One region of the Tepidibacillus sp. LV47 genome, then DNA from elsewhere that is predicted to be linked to it. Evidence: riboswitches for the same ligand, from Rfam matches in the RefSeq annotation. Region 1 holds a riboswitch; each other region holds the start of a gene.
What was found. A riboswitch is a leader RNA that binds a small molecule or an ion and turns the genes downstream of it on or off. The one in region 1 is predicted to bind S-adenosylmethionine.
Positions count from the first base shown of each region.

Region 1 (5,249 bases):
TATTTTCCATCACTTGCAGTTTTTCTTCTTGAAGCTTCGGTACTTCAATGTGCAGTGCTTTGTCAACGTATACTTGGCAAGCGAGGTGATACCCTTCTTTTTTTTCGCTTGAAGTGAGCACTTGTTCTTCGGTCCGATTAAAAGGAAGGGCTTCTTTGATTTTCACTTTGCAAGTACCACAACGACCTGTTCCACCGCAGGTAGCAGAAAGCCCTATTTCTTCCTCTTGTATGACATCAAGAAGATTTGTTCCTGTTTTTACGTATCGAGTGATTCTCGTATTTCCTATATTGATGTAGATGGTTCTAGCTGCCATCGTTCTCCCGCCTTATCCTCATTTCTTTTTATGCATATACTTTTTTCTTGATCTTCTCTTCTTGTTCCTGCCAATTAGAAATAGGATACCATTTCAATCCCCAGTTCGGTTCTTCTACTTGGTGGCGAAATTGTTGAATCGATTCTTCTCTAGCTGAAAGGATATAACCAGAAGCTAATCCATAATTCTTTATCTCTAACCATTCATAGGCATGAATGGTTAGTCCAGACTCTTGAAAGCGATTTTTCAAGACAATGTCTTCATTTTTCCCATGTTTTGGTTTTGGCTGAATCACAAACCAATATGACTCGTTTTCTTTTTGATTGGTCATTGGTTTCCATTTCATTTCTTTTGTTGCAACGTCTATATTCTGACGTTGCCATACATTGACAAGATCTTCGATGATTGCACTTGCCGTAGCTAGAGAACCGGCTCCACTTCCTTGTAAAAACAATCGACCTGCTAGATCGGTTTCAACAACAATTCCGTTTTCTACACCTTCAACATAATAGAGAGGATGAGATTTTGTTAGGAATGTTGGTTGTACTTTTGCTTCAATACGAGAGCCCTTTTTTGAGAGAGAAGCGATGAGCTTTAAACGTAGCCCAAATTGTTCAGCAAGGACTAATTCTTCAATTAAAACTCCCTCTATTCCTATACGCTCCACATAATTCCAATTGGGTTGTTCACCGAAGATTAAATCACTGAGAACCATTAATTTGAAAAAAGCATCCCATCCTTCGATATCATTATTTGGATCGGCTTCTGCATATCCCTTTTCCTTTGCTTCCAATAATGCTTTTGCAAACGGAATTTTCTTATCCCGCATCTTTGTCAAAATATAATTGGTCGTTCCATTGAGGATCCCTTCTATTTTTGTAATTTGATTCACTTGCAATAAATCTTGTAATGTACGGATAATAGGAATCGCTCCTGCAACACTAGCCTCATATGCGAGTTGAACGCCTGCTTTCTTGGCAAGGTTACTTAATTCTTTTCCATGAAAAGCCATTAACTCTTTATTTGCAGTAATCACATGGCAACCTTTTGTTAAGGCTTGCTCAATATAGGTTTTTGCTGGTTCAATTCCACCGATCATCTCAATGACAAAATCGATTTTTGGGAGTTGAAGAATTTCTTGATAATAGGTCGTCAACGTAACAGAAGGGTCAATAAGGATGTCTCTTTTTTTCCCTTTATTTTTAATAAGAATTGCCACTACTTCAACTTTCTTTCCTAATAAAGCTTGAAGTTGCGCCTGATGGGTTTGAATCGTCCTATATACTCCCTTCCCAACAGTACCTAGACCCAATAATGCGACTTTAATGGATTCCATATATACCCTCCTTCACTAGATGGGACCATTTCTCAAATTCAACCAAAAAACCATCATGGCCAAATTGTGTATCCACCTCATAAAATTTTCCTTTCCCACCTAATTGCTGATAATGTTCAACGAGTTTTGCCAATTCTTTGGGTGGATATAGTAAATCACCTTTAAAGCCAATGGCAACGATCGAAGCTTTCACAACTTCTAATGCTGTTTGCCAATTGCCACGACCTTTTCCAAGATCAAAAAGATCCATCGCTTTTAATAGATACAGATAACTATTGGCATCAAACCTTTTCGCTAATTTTTCCCCTTGATAGCGTAAATAGGATTCCACTTCAAAGGTTGTCTCATAATGATGGATTCCCCAATCTTCTTTTTGCGCCCTTTGAAAACGAGCATTAAATAGTTCAGCGGATCGATAAGTAACCATCCCTACCATACGAGCAATTTTTAATCCATGAATCTGTTCGTTTGAAAGATAATTCCCTTGATTCCATGCTGGATCATGAATGATTGCCAACCTTGCGATCAAGTTATAAGCTATCGCATAATCGCTAAGATAGGGTGTGACTGCAAGGGGAATTAGCGTATCCATAAAATCCGGATAAAGCACTCCCCACTCTAACACCTGCATTCCACCTAATGATCCACCGATAATCGCCTTGACATGGTCAATTTTCAGCTTTTTTAAAGCGAGATATTGAGCGTGAACCATATCACGAACGGAGACAAATGGGAAATTAGCTCGATAAGAATTGCCCGTATCGGGATCTATGGTTAATGGACCTGTTGACCCATCACATCCACCAATCACATTCATCGTGATCACTTGGAATTCTTGCGTATTAATCGCTTTATCTGGCCCAATTAATCCTGACCACCAGCCAGGGTTTTGTTCTGTTCCAACGGCAAATTGATTTCCTGTTAAAGCATGACATACAAGAATAACCGGCGCTTCCTTTGATCCTACCCGTTCATAAGCAATCTGTACATTTTTTAACTTTTTCCCTGATTCTAAAGATAACTCGCCAATTTGAATGACACTTGCTTCATAGGGTGATTGCACCTTTATTCCTACCATCAAAATCCCCCCCTAACTGTAAAAAACCCTCTTCATAAGAAGAGGGTAGTTTTTCTTACACTCTTCTTATCTCTCGGAGAATCGCCTCCGCAGGAATTGGCACCGCGTTTTTTTTAAAAAACCGGTTGCCGGGCTTCATTGGGCCAGTCCCTCCACCTCTCTCGATAAGAAAGAATTACAAATGATTCAATTTTACTTTTGAAATTAAGCGTAAAAAAACCTCTTCATAAGAAGAGGGTGTATTTACGCTCTTCTTATCTCTCGGAGAATCGCCTCCGCAGGAATTGGCACCGCGTTTTTTTTAAAAAACCGGTTGCCGGGCTTCATTGGGCCAGTCCCTCCACCTCTCTCGATAAGAAATCCTGTGTTGTTTTAAATTGTTAATGAAATCATATAATCATTTCCATTCTATGTCAAGATAAAATTGAAATTTCTTCCCTTTTCGAAATTTCCTATGATAATTTTTCACCAATTTTTTTAAACAAAATATATTGTTATAGAGGCCTAATATGCGAGGTGAGTCAATGGCTGTTATTAAAGCAAACATAAACGATTTGAAATTATTAGCTAGATTAATGCGGGCAGAAGCAGAAAGTGAAGGGAAACTTGGGATGTTGCTAGTTGGGAATGTTGGAGTAAACCGGGTACGAGCTAATTGTTTAGATTTCAAAGGGATCCGAACTGTGCCGCAAATGGTCTTTCAATCCCCAGGAGGATTCGAGGCAGTACAAAAATCCTATTTTTATCAAAGAGCACGCACTTTAGAAATCCAATTAGCTCGAAAAGTGGTCAATGGAGAAAAATATCATCCTGCTACTTTTGCCCTATGGTTTTTTAATCCAGGAAGAGAAAGTTGTCCTAGTAGGTGGTATATAGCATGGAATACAGGACGATATAAATCCCATTGTTTTTATGCACCTACTTATTCAGACTGTCCTTCAGTTTATGGAACTTTTTAAAAGGAGTGATTGTTTATGTATCAATACTATCCTTATTTTTATGATCTATTTTCAGCTTATCAATATGATCAAAATTTCCCTCAACCTATAATGGCGATGCAACCAATGTATCCAATGCAACCCATGCTTCCAACTCCCCAAGCCCCTGAACGCAGGATCGAAATTCCAGGGCAATTACCTATAGAGGAATCCTATATTGAAAACATTTTGCGATTAAATCTCGGAAAAATTGCTACCATTTATATGACTTTTGAAAATAATAAAGAATGGAATGCAAAGGTATTCCGCGGAAGACTAGAAGCAGCAGGTAAGGACCATATTATTATTAGTGATCCTGAAACAGGCAAAAGATATCTTTTATTGATGGTTAATCTCGATTATATTACCTTTGATGAAGAACTGAATTATGTTCCTCCAGCGATTCAAAGATAAACACGAAAAAGGCAGGAAGAAAACGTTTATTTCCAGCCTTTTTTAAACGTATATAAGACCCATGACTTGTATGATTCTAACGCACTCCGATACCTCGCGGTTTTCCTTGAATAAACAGTCGGTAGAAAAACTCGCTCGCTCAAGTCGCCCTTATAGAATCATACAAGCCTATTTTTATTGCATTTTCTTTGATTCTTTGATTGATTCTTTGAATATTCCCCCTTATATCTGGAAATATTTTAGATGTTTAAACAAACGATTAATAGGGGTTTAGGAAAATGAAGGAAATTGAAAGAATCAAAGAAGCCTATGCAAAACGAAACCAACTTGCCAGACATAATTGGTATGAACCTTTAAATCCAGTCGTTTATTTAACCCAACAAGAAAAAGAACGAAAACTGATTCAGTTGTTGAAATGGGCAAAACTTGAACCTTTAGCCGATAAAAAGGTTTTAGAAATCGGTTGTGGTTCTGGCAGTAATCTTCTTTTTCTTATTCGCTTAGGTTTCAAACCGGAAAATCTTGTTGCCAATGAACTATTAGAAGAAAGGGCCTTGCATGCTAGAAGAACATTACCGATCGTTACCAAAGTGATGATTGGTGATGCTTCTACCCTTGATTTGGCTGATCATAGTTTTGATATTGTTCTTCAATCAACAGTTTTCACATCCATCCTTGATGAAGAGTTTCAACAAAAATTAGCCACTAATATTTGGAGGCTTGTCAAACCTGGTGGAGGGGTTCTTTGGTATGATTTTGTTTATAATAATCCTAAAAACCCTGATGTAAAAGGAATCCCCTTAAAAAGGATTAAAGAATTATTTCCCGAAGGCCAAATTAAATCTTGGCGTGTAACTTTAGCGCCACCGATTAGTAGGCGAGTGGTTAAAATTCATCCTGCTTTATATCACCTTTTTAATTCGATTCCTTTATTACGTACCCATCGATTATGCTGGATTTCAAAACAAAAAATAGGGGGCTGAACCCTTACTTTTGGGTCAACCCCCTTTTTGTTATTTTACAAATTATTTAAAAATTCCTAATGGCTTACCAGTTGGTAAAAACTGACGACCAAAATGGTGATTTAAAACAGTTGCAGCCGACCCATAAAAAGAAACCATTGAGATC
Region 1 is NZ_JBLWIF010000002.1:52,733-57,981, reverse strand. Features, by position in the region: gene ACMW72_RS03450 (ASKHA domain-containing protein) at 1-316, opposite strand, end outside; gene ACMW72_RS03445 (homoserine dehydrogenase) at 345-1,652, opposite strand; gene metX (homoserine O-acetyltransferase MetX) at 1,639-2,730, opposite strand; SAM riboswitch class I at 2,794-2,901, opposite strand; SAM riboswitch class I at 2,982-3,089, opposite strand; gene ACMW72_RS03435 (cell wall hydrolase) at 3,255-3,689, shown strand; gene gerQ (spore coat protein GerQ) at 3,705-4,121, shown strand; gene ACMW72_RS03425 (class I SAM-dependent methyltransferase) at 4,400-5,104, shown strand; gene ACMW72_RS03420 (acetate uptake transporter) at 5,147-5,249, opposite strand, start outside.

Region 2 (5,249 bases), 200 kb from region 1:
AAAGAACCACCCGGGTGACCGGACTTGGCTTCAGCTACCATTTTGACAATATCTTGCCGAATGGTGTTCGCAATTTTCTTTAATGAAACATGTGTTTGTTCATCTAAAGGCATATTCTTCCCTCCATCAAAATGTGATTTAGTGATTTTGATTGGCGATTTTATTTTTTAAGTAGGCATCGATAAAAATATCGATCTCTCCATCCATAACGGCATTCACATTTCCTACCTCAACATTGGTTCGATGGTCTTTCACTAGAGAATAAGGATGAAAGACATAAGAACGGATTTGGCTTCCCCAGCCGATTTCCTTTTGTTCCCCACGTAATGCGGCTAATTCTTTTTCTTGTTCTTCCCGTTGTTTTTCATACAATCTCGCTTTTAGAATCTTCATCGCTTTTTCCCTATTCTTAATCTGAGAACGTTCTGATTGACAAGTGACCACAATATTCGTAGGAAGGTGAGTGATCCGAACCGCTGAATCGGTAGTATTGACATGTTGGCCACCAGCACCACTGGAACGATAAGTATCGATTTTTAAATCCTCGGGGCGAATCTCAATATCGATATCCTCCTCAATCTCAGGCAGAACATTAACAGAACTAAAAGAAGTATGACGCCTTCCTGATGCATCAAAAGGAGAAATGCGAACCAGACGATGAACTCCTTTTTCCGCTTTTAAATAACCATAAGCATTACGACCTTTAATCAAAAGGGTTACACTTTTCACCCCTGCTTCTTCACCAGCCAAATAGTCTAAGGTTTCTACCTTATAGCCATGATCTTCAGCCCACCTTGTATACATTCGCAGTAACATCGAGGCCCAATCCTGTGATTCCGTTCCCCCTGCACCAGGGTGAATTTCTAAAATGGCATTATTTTTGTCATATGGTTCATTAAGTAATAGCTGAAGTTCAAATTCCGAAAACCGTTTGCTTAATGACTTAATACTTTTCTCTATGTCCGCAAGCATCGTTTCATCTTGTTCCTCTAGGGCTAATTCGAACATCACTTGCAGATCTTCATATTGTTGTTCAAGGTTATTCATTTGCTCTGTTAATTCTTTTAATGCATTGATTTCACTAATCACTTTTTGTGCCGCTTCATTATCATCCCAGAAATTAGGTTGGGCCATGATCTGTTCTAACTCTGAGATTTTTTTCTTTTTACTATCGACGTCAAAGAGACCCCCTAATTTCAGCCAGACGTTTGGCCATTTTTTCTAGTTCATGCTTTAATTCGCTTTCTGATAACATAGATTCACCTCTTTGAACAAATCTCAAATTTCATCATACCATAGTTTACCCATCACTCCAAGGATTACAAGTTATATAAAATAGGTTTGCATATTCCAACGCGCTTAGGTGAGAAAGTGCTTCCCAAAAGTCGCTGCTTATGGAATATACAAACCTACATTTTCATATCACTGACTTGTATGTTCTATAACCTGAGAACATACAAGCCATTATTATTTCTATCTTTGGCTAGCTTGCAGGGCTTGATCGAGATCGGCAATTAGATCATTCACATTTTCAATTCCGATGGATAAACGAATCATTTCAGGAGTAACACCGGCACTAAGTTGCTCTTCAAGAGATAATTGTTGATGGGTTGTACTTGCCGGATGAATCACTAATGATTTGGCATCGCCGACATTGGCTAAATGGGAGAATAGTTTTAAGTTGTTAATAAATTTCTTTCCTTCCTCGACTCCACCTTTAATGCCAAAGGTGAGGATTGCCCCTTGACCTTTGGGCAGGTATTTTTGCGCTAAATCATAATATGGATTTGAAGGAAGTCCAGGATAATTCACCCAAGTAACGAAATCATGGTTTTCTAAAAATTGCGCCACTTGCAAAGCATTTGCACTATGTCGTTCCATTCGTAAATGTAGTGTTTCTAATCCTTGAAGGAGTAAAAAAGCATTAAAAGGCGAAATCGCTGCTCCCATATCCCTTAATAACTGAACCCTTGCTTTGATAATATATGCTAATGAACCAAAGTCTCTTGTATATACCACCCCATGATAGCTTGGATCTGGTTCAGTTAAACCTGGAAATTTGCCATTATTCCAGTTAAATTTTCCTCCGTCGACAATCACTCCACCAATGGCGGTTCCGTGTCCACCAATAAATTTGGTCGCAGAATGAACAACGATATCGGCTCCATGATCAAAAGGACGAAGAAGATAAGGGGTAGCAAAAGTATTATCCACGATCAGAGGAATTCCTGCTTCATGGGCAATGTTGGCAACAGTCTCGATATCTAGCACATCAATTTTTGGATTACCGATACTTTCAGCATATATCGCTTTTGTTTTTTCGGTTATGGCTTGGCGAAAATTCTCTGGGTCATTTTGATTAACAAATTTAACCTTGATTCCCAATTTAGGGAGTGTGGTAGAGAAAAGATTATATGTACCACCATACAAACTGCTTGAGGATACGATTTCATCTCCAGCACCAGCAATGTTAAGAATCGCATAGGTAATAGCTGCAGATCCAGAAGCAAGAGCCAAGGCTCCAACTCCGCCTTCTAATTGGGCCACGCGATTTTCAAATACATCTTGAGTTGGGTTCATAATTCGGGTATAAATATTACCTGATTCTTTTAAAGCAAATAAGTTCGCGGCATGATCAGTGTCTTTAAATACATAAGAAGTAGTTTGATAGATAGGTACTGCCCTTGAACCTGTTACTGGATCAGGTTGCTGACCTCCATGTAAAGCAATCGTTTCAAATTCATAACTTTTTTCCTGACTCATCTTGTTTCTCCTCTCTTTCTATTAAAATAAAAAACTCCTTCTCGATGAGAAGGAGCAAATGACCTTTCCCTCTCATCTTTCAGAATCACAAGATTCTGCTGGAATTAGCACCTGCCAACACAGTTAGACTGCGTGTCGGTTGCCGGGCTTCACTGGGCCAGTCCCTCCGCCACTCTGGATAAGAGGCATAACCAATATGAAATTGTAAAGGAATTGAATTCATTATATTTTAACCCTGACATCTTGTCAATAAATTAATGTGCTGCTCCATGACAATGTTTATATTTTTTGCCACTGCCACATGGGCATGGATCATTCCGGCCGATTTTCTGTCCAACCCGAACGGGTTTTTTCTTCGAATTGGACTCTGGATTGGTATTATTTACGGCATGCCCCACAGCAACTGCTTTACGCTGAAGATTATTTTGGATTTGCGCCTTCATAATATAGGTAGCCACTTCTTCTTCGATCGCTTGGATCATCGCCTGAAACATTTCATATCCTTCCATCTGATATTCTCGTAAAGGATCCGTTTGCCCATAAGCGCGAAGATGAATCCCCTGACGCAATTGATCCATCGCATCAATATGGTCCATCCACTTGCTATCAACAGCGCGAAGGAGAATCACTTTTTCAAATTCGCGCATATTCTCGCCAAGTTCTTCTTCTCTCCGATCATATTGTCTCTCTACCGCTTTGCGAATCACCTCCAAAATCTCTTCTGGTTCTTTGCCCCAAATATCTTTTTCCGTTATTACCCCTTCATCTAAGAAAGTGGCTTGCATATGATCTAACAATGCTTTTAAATCCCATTCTTCCTGAATTTGCTCAGCAGGACAATGAATATCAATAAGACGCTTTGCAAAATTCATAATCATGTTGATAATGACATCGCGTAAGTTGTCACTTTCTAATACTTGGCGACGTTGACTATAAATCACTTCCCGTTGCTGGTTCATCACATCGTCATATTGCAAAACGACACGGCGAATATCAAAATTATGGCCTTCCACTTTCTTCTGTGCCGATTCAATCGCCCTTGTCACCATCTTGCTTTCAATCGGTTGATCCTCATCCATCCCTAAACGATCCATCATACTCATAATGTGTTCAGAACCAAATCTTCTCATTAAATCATCTTCTAGGGAGATGAAAAATTGACTGGAGCCAGGATCCCCTTGACGTCCAGCACGTCCTCTTAATTGGTTGTCAATTCTTCTACTCTCATGCCGTTCTGTACCGATAATGTGAAGTCCCCCTAATTCAGCAACTCCTTCGCCAAGAACAATATCGGTACCGCGACCTGCCATATTGGTAGCAATGGTGACCGCACTAGCTTGGCCTGCTTTTGCGATAATTTCCGCTTCTTTCTCATGATACTTGGCATTTAATACATTATGGGGAATGCCTTTTCGTTTCAACATTTCGGATAAAAGTTCCGATTTTTCAATGGAAATGGTACCTACTAATACAGGTTGTTTTTTCTCATGGCGACGAACAATTTCATCGACGACCGCTTTAAATTTGGCCCGTTCCGTTTTATATACCACATCAGGCAAATCAACACGAATCATCGGTTTATTGGTTGGAATCACCACAACGTCTAAACCATAAATTCGTTTAAATTCTTCTTCCTCTGTTTTTGCTGTACCCGTCATCCCTGCTAATTTTTTGTACATGCGGAAATAGTTTTGCAAGGTAATGGTTGCTAAAGTCATGCTTTCGTTTTGTACCCTTAGACCTTCTTTGGCTTCAATACTTTGATGCAAACCATCGCTATAACGGCGACCATACATTAAGCGGCCAGTGAATTCATCAACAATAATAACTTCTCCATCTTTTACTACATAGTCGCGGTCTCGTTTCATCAAAACATGGGCTTTTAGGGCTTGGTTAATATGATGATTCAAGGTCATATGATTGGTATCATAAAGGTTATCCACCCCAAAGGCTTTTTCTGCTTTATCAACACCAGATTCGGTTAAAGTAACTGTATTTGCTTTTTCATCGATAGCATAATCTTCATTAGCAACCAAACGTCTGACAAAGCGATCAGCAGCATAGTATAAATCGGTGGATTTTTCAGCTGTCCCAGAAATAATTAAAGGGGTCCTTGCCTCATCGATGAGGATACTATCCACCTCGTCAATGATGGCATAATTTAGAGAACGTTGAACCATTTGTTCTTTGTATAACACCATATTATCCCGTAAATAGTCAAAACCAAACTCATTATTGGTTCCGTAGGTGATATCTGCTTGATAAGCTGCTTGTTTTTCTTCTGGCGAAATTCCATGGATATTCAAACCAACGGTCAAACCGAGGAATTCATAAATTTTCCCCATGGTAGTTCTGTCCCGTTGTGCCAAATAATCGTTAACAGTTACAACATGGACCCCTTGGCCTGTTAAAGCATTTAAATATGCGGGCAAGGTAGCAACAAGGGTTTTCCCTTCCCCTGTTTTCATCTCGGCAATACGGCCTTC
Region 2 is NZ_JBLWIF010000002.1:250,937-256,185, reverse strand. Features, by position in the region: gene ACMW72_RS04420 (transketolase) at 1-113, opposite strand, end outside; one part of gene prfB (peptide chain release factor 2) at 139-1,179, opposite strand; one part of gene prfB (peptide chain release factor 2) at 1,181-1,255, opposite strand; gene ACMW72_RS04410 (homocysteine synthase) at 1,474-2,763, opposite strand; SAM riboswitch class I at 2,833-2,948, opposite strand; gene secA2 (accessory Sec system translocase SecA2) at 3,018-5,249, opposite strand, start outside.
Region 2: linked by a shared signal. The riboswitch ahead of ACMW72_RS04410 (homocysteine synthase) and the one ahead of metX (homoserine O-acetyltransferase MetX) in region 1 are both predicted to bind S-adenosylmethionine.

Region 3 (5,249 bases), on a different contig from region 1:
GCAGTAATCATTTTATTAATAAGGTTCATAATGACTATGTAACGCTTCAATTCATTATTATTCAAAGTAAATCTCTTCTGTCACATTGTGACATGATCACTGAAGCGTTACAATATGACAATATCATAGAAGTACAACACGAAGGCTTACTTTTTGTTGACTTTCCTTACGGAATACGTTATTTATTTGTCTATATTCCTATTAAACAAATCGGAATAGCTAGTATTAAATGAGGAGGAAAATGATGAACACATATGGTGCGTGGATTATCGGGTTGGCCATTGCTTACACAGTCATCTTAATTATGTTGGGAAACGTTATGCGGAAAAAAGTTACCAGTGGTGAGAGCTACTGGGTAGGTGGGCGCAATTTTAAGCCATGGATGGTGTTTGTTTGTATTACAGGCTTGTTTTCCGGATCGTCCTTTATCTCAATTATGGAATTATCTTATCTTAAAGGAATTTCTGCCGGATGGTATGGGATCGCCGAAATGCTACATGTTCTGATAATTGCCCTGTTGTTAATTGGAACATTTCGCAAGCGCATGATGGTAACGGTCAGCGGGTTGATTGGCGATACTTTTGGACGTCTGGCTATGGGGGTTGCCGGCGCCATTACGGCGTTTACTTTCCCCATGTGGTCTGTAGCCACTGCGTTATCCTTCGCTTCAGCGGTGAGTGTATTCACCAATATCCCCATTACCACGTCAGTTGCTTTTGTGGCCCTGTTACTGCTCATTTACCTGCAAGCAGGCGGCATGTGGTCGGTGGTAATGACCCAAACCGCTAACACGATTATGTTCTTTGTCATGTTCATTATTGGTTCGGTAGCCTTTTTCATCAATCCTGGTATTGAGGGATTAAAGCATCTGGCAGTCACCAACCCGAGCATGTTTAATACGACGAATGTAGGGTTGCAGGTGATCATCTCCTGGTTTGCAACCTTTATCATTAACGTCTTATTAGCCCAAGCTGCTTTCCAAATGGCGTTGTCCTGCCGCACACCCGAAGAAGGACGAAAAGGCATGCTAATGGCTTTTGGCGCTAATATCTTTTTCGTATTCTTTGGAGTTCTTTTCGGGTTGGCAGCGGCAGCTGTGGTACCCGGTGGCACACGTGGTATGGTCATGGTTCCCAAATACCTGGCCACGGTTTTACCAGCACCCCTTGTCGGATTGTTCTTCCTGGGGATTTGGGCCTGTGCTCTAGGTTGGGGGGCTTCCTGCCAGTTCTCTGGTTCCACCAGTTTGGGACGTGATGTAACCGGAGCCATCAACCCATCGTTAACCGATAAGCAAAAAGTCACCTACACCAAGTGGTCATTGGTTGTTCTGACGGTTGTCATGATCATTCTGGGCTTTTTGCGCAGCGAACAAGCTGCCTGGTGGAACGTATTTGCCTGGACCCTGCGTAATGGCGCAACCTTTGCCCCGGTTGTTGCGGCGCTCTTCTGGCCGCTTGCTACCAGACGAGCTGCGACCGCTGCTCTGGCTACGGGTTTTATCTCCGGATTAAGCTGGTATGCGCTGGGTAATTGGGACCCCGTCAAATTCTATTACAATGTTCATCCTGTATTTTTGGGGATGTCTGTCAACATGTTGACCATGATTATCGTGACCCTTATAGATCAGGCCGGAAAGTTTAAGGTGGGTGGCCAGCTTTCGGGACTTCGTAAAAATGTGGCCCTGACTGGAGCTACTATTGGTATCCTGTCCGTTATTTCCATCATTTTTGGATCTCAATGGTTATATACCAAAGGGTTGTTGGGGCTGGCATCCTTCCTGATTGTCGCAGGGGTGTTTATGATGACCATCGCCATAACAACAAAGCTAGAAGAACAGAGTATAGAACAAGCCTTAAGCCTGGATGCTTAAACTTAGAGAGAAACAGTGCAAAATAAAAGGAGAGATCATACATGTCAAAAGTCAACATTACCTGGGAAGGAAATATGAAATTTGTCGGCACGGATGATAACGGACACAGGATTCCGATGGATGCTGCAGCTATTTATGGTGGACAAAACCAAGGTGTAAGACCCATGGAGCTAATGTTAATGTCTCTTGGCGGCTGCACAGGCATAGAGGTTGGCCATATTCTTAACAAAATGAGAGTAAAGTACGACCGTTTTGACATCGAAGTTAATGGAAATAGAGTAGACGAACATCCCAAAGTATTTAGTGATATCCATGTGGTATACCGGCTTTCCGGGGAAAACATTTCTCCTAAAAAGGTTAATAAGGCGATACAAATGGCTGAACAGGTCTACTGCTCAGCGGCCAACATGATAAATAAGGTAGCGACGGTCACTTATTCCTTTGAGATCAATGGTACTGTGTACCCGTATGAGCCGGAAAACAAAACAACCCTCTAGAATCGCTGCAAGCACTTGTCTTCTCTCAAAAGTGTTGTTGAGAAAAGCAAGTGCTTTTATACATAACATTCTGTCAAATTCGAAGCCAACCCAGCCGCCGGATGTGTCAAGCGACAGTGAAAATGTCATATTAAAACGCCAGTGATTTTGTCACTTGTTTTGTAAAATATATTATCTAATATGTATAAAAATTCTTGTTGACAGTTTCTTTATGAGATGTTACTATTTATTTCGATCATTATGAAACATTGATGTGATAAAGTGAATAAATGTTATATCCTTATCCAGAGAGGTGGAGGGACGGGCCCAATGAAACCCGGCAACCTACCATAACATTATGGGAAGGTGCCAATTCCTGCAGGACTTTATGTTCTGAAAGATAAGGAAAGGACTTACGTATGTTGTCAATCCTTTCTGAGTTTTTCAGAAAGGATTTTCTATTTTACGGATGTAAGGAAACAACAATAGATGTTGTAACGATAGAAAGTGGTGAGTAAAATGATTCGACTTCATAAAGTGAAAAAAGTATACAACAGTAATCATAAAGAAGTCATCGCATTAAAAGAAATTAATTTAGAAATCCAAAAAGGTGAAATCTATGGAATCATCGGGTACTCTGGTGCAGGAAAGAGCACCTTGATCCGTTTAATCAATATGTTGGAAAAACCAACGGAAGGCGAAATTTGGGTTGATGGCCGTCAAATGAACCAATTAAGCCAGAAGGAACTGCGTAAAGCTAGACAGGAAATCGGAATGATCTTCCAACACTTTAATTTATTATGGTCACGAACCGTCTGGGAGAATATTGCCTTTCCTTTAGAAATTGCTGGTGTGCCTAAAGAGGAAATCGATCAACGAGTGAAGGAATTGATTGATCTCGTGGGTTTAACAGAAAGAGCGAATGCTTATCCATCAGAATTAAGTGGAGGACAAAAACAAAGAGTGGGAATCGCAAGGGCCTTAGCTAACCGGCCGAAGGTGTTATTAAGTGACGAGGCCACCTCTGCCCTTGATCCGAAGACGACAGACTCGATTCTTGACCTGCTTCAAGAGATTAATCGGAAATTAGGAATTACTATTATCTTAATTACCCATGAAATGCATGTCATCCAAAAGATTTGCCATAAAGTAGCTGTTCTTGATCAAGGAGAGATTGTTGAAGAAGGACCTGTATTAGAAGTATTTACTCATCCAAAACAAAAAATTACCAAAGAATTTGTTAAACAAGTTACCGAACATCAAGATACCGAAGAAACGATTCGTCACATACCCCATGAAAAAGGAAGTTATATTTTAAAATGTACGTTTGTTGGCGAAAATGCCAATCAACCTATTATTAGCCGTTGGGTAAAAACACTCGATGTTGAACCCAATATCTTAGAAGGAAATATTCAATATGTTCAAGGTTCGTCTTATGGTTCGTTATATATCCAATTGAAAACCACAGAAGATCAATTAAACGCATCCATTGAATTTCTTAAAAACTGTGGTGTAGAAGTGGAGGTGATCGAAAATGTGGCTGGAACCCAATGAGTGGACAGAGGTATTGCAAGCAACATTAGAGACAATATATATGGTGGGTTTATCAGGTTTGTTTACCGTAATCCTTGGAATTCCTTTAGGAATCTTTTTAGTTCTTACGGACAAAGGACAACTATTGGAAAACCGTGTCGTTAATCTCATATTATCTGTGATTGTCAATGTCTTTCGTTCTATTCCTTTTATCATCTTAATGGTTTTATTAATTCCTTTTACTCGCACAATTGTAGGAACGCCAATCGGTTCCACTGCTGCAACGGTACCGCTAATCGTGGGAGCTGCACCTTTCTTTGCCCGCCTTGTGGAAACTTCGTTAAGGGAAGTGAACAAGGGAGTGATTGAGGCGGCCCTATCGATGGGAGCGAATATTCGCCAAATCATTTTTAAAGTTTATCTTCCTGAAGCTATGCCTTCGATCATTTCAGGAATCACCGTTACCTTAGTTGCTTTAATCGGTTATTCGGCAATGGCTGGTGTTCTTGGTGGAGGCGGTTTAGGGAATATGGCGATTATCTATGGTTATCAGCTATATAATACACCCGTGATGTTAGTTACGACCGCTATCATTCTACTTCTTGTCCAATTGGTTCAAACTCTTGGAGATACGATCTCTAGGAGAATAGATAAAAAATAAACGTTAAGGAGGAATTATAAAATGAAAAAATTATTAATTGTTCTTCTCATTGCGATTTTAAGTGTAAGCTTGGTGGCTTGTGGCAATGCCAAGCAAGAGAATCAAGGAGCAAATGCTGATCAAGGAAAAAACGAAGCAATTACCTTAGTTGTTGGGGCTACTGCTGTACCCCATGCCGAAATTCTTGAAAAAATTAAACCAACATTAGAAAAAGAAGGCGTGAAATTAGATATCAAAGTATTCCAAGATTATGTTCAACCGAACATCCAATTATCTGAAGGAAAACTGGATGCGAACTATTTCCAACATGTTCCTTACTTAGAAACGTTCACAAAAGAACGTAACATCACCAATTTAGTAGATATCGCAAAAGTCCATGTTGAACCAATGGGTATTTACTCGAAAAAAGTGAAAAATTTAAATGAAGTACAAAATGGAGCGAAGGTCTCTATTCCGAATGATCCTTCTAATATGGGAAGAGCTCTAGTGCTTCTTGAAAAAGCAGGATTAATTAAGCTTAAAGATGGCGTTGGGATTAAAGGAACAAAATCTGATATTGTCGACAATCCAAAGAATTTAGAAATTGTACCTTTAGATGCAGCGATGCTTCCAAGATCTTTAGAAGATGTAACCCTTTCTGTCATCAATACCAACTATGCTCTACAAGCAAAATTAAATCCAGTGAAAGATTCCTTATTCATTGAAG
Region 3 is NZ_JBLWIF010000006.1:140,291-145,539, forward strand. Features, by position in the region: gene ACMW72_RS08720 (sodium:solute symporter family protein) at 245-1,873, shown strand; gene ACMW72_RS08725 (OsmC family protein) at 1,915-2,370, shown strand; SAM riboswitch class I at 2,648-2,756, shown strand; gene ACMW72_RS08730 (methionine ABC transporter ATP-binding protein) at 2,869-3,903, shown strand; gene ACMW72_RS08735 (methionine ABC transporter permease) at 3,884-4,543, shown strand; gene ACMW72_RS08740 (MetQ/NlpA family ABC transporter substrate-binding protein) at 4,565-5,249, shown strand, end outside.
Region 3: linked by a shared signal. The riboswitch ahead of ACMW72_RS08730 (methionine ABC transporter ATP-binding protein) and the one ahead of metX (homoserine O-acetyltransferase MetX) in region 1 are both predicted to bind S-adenosylmethionine.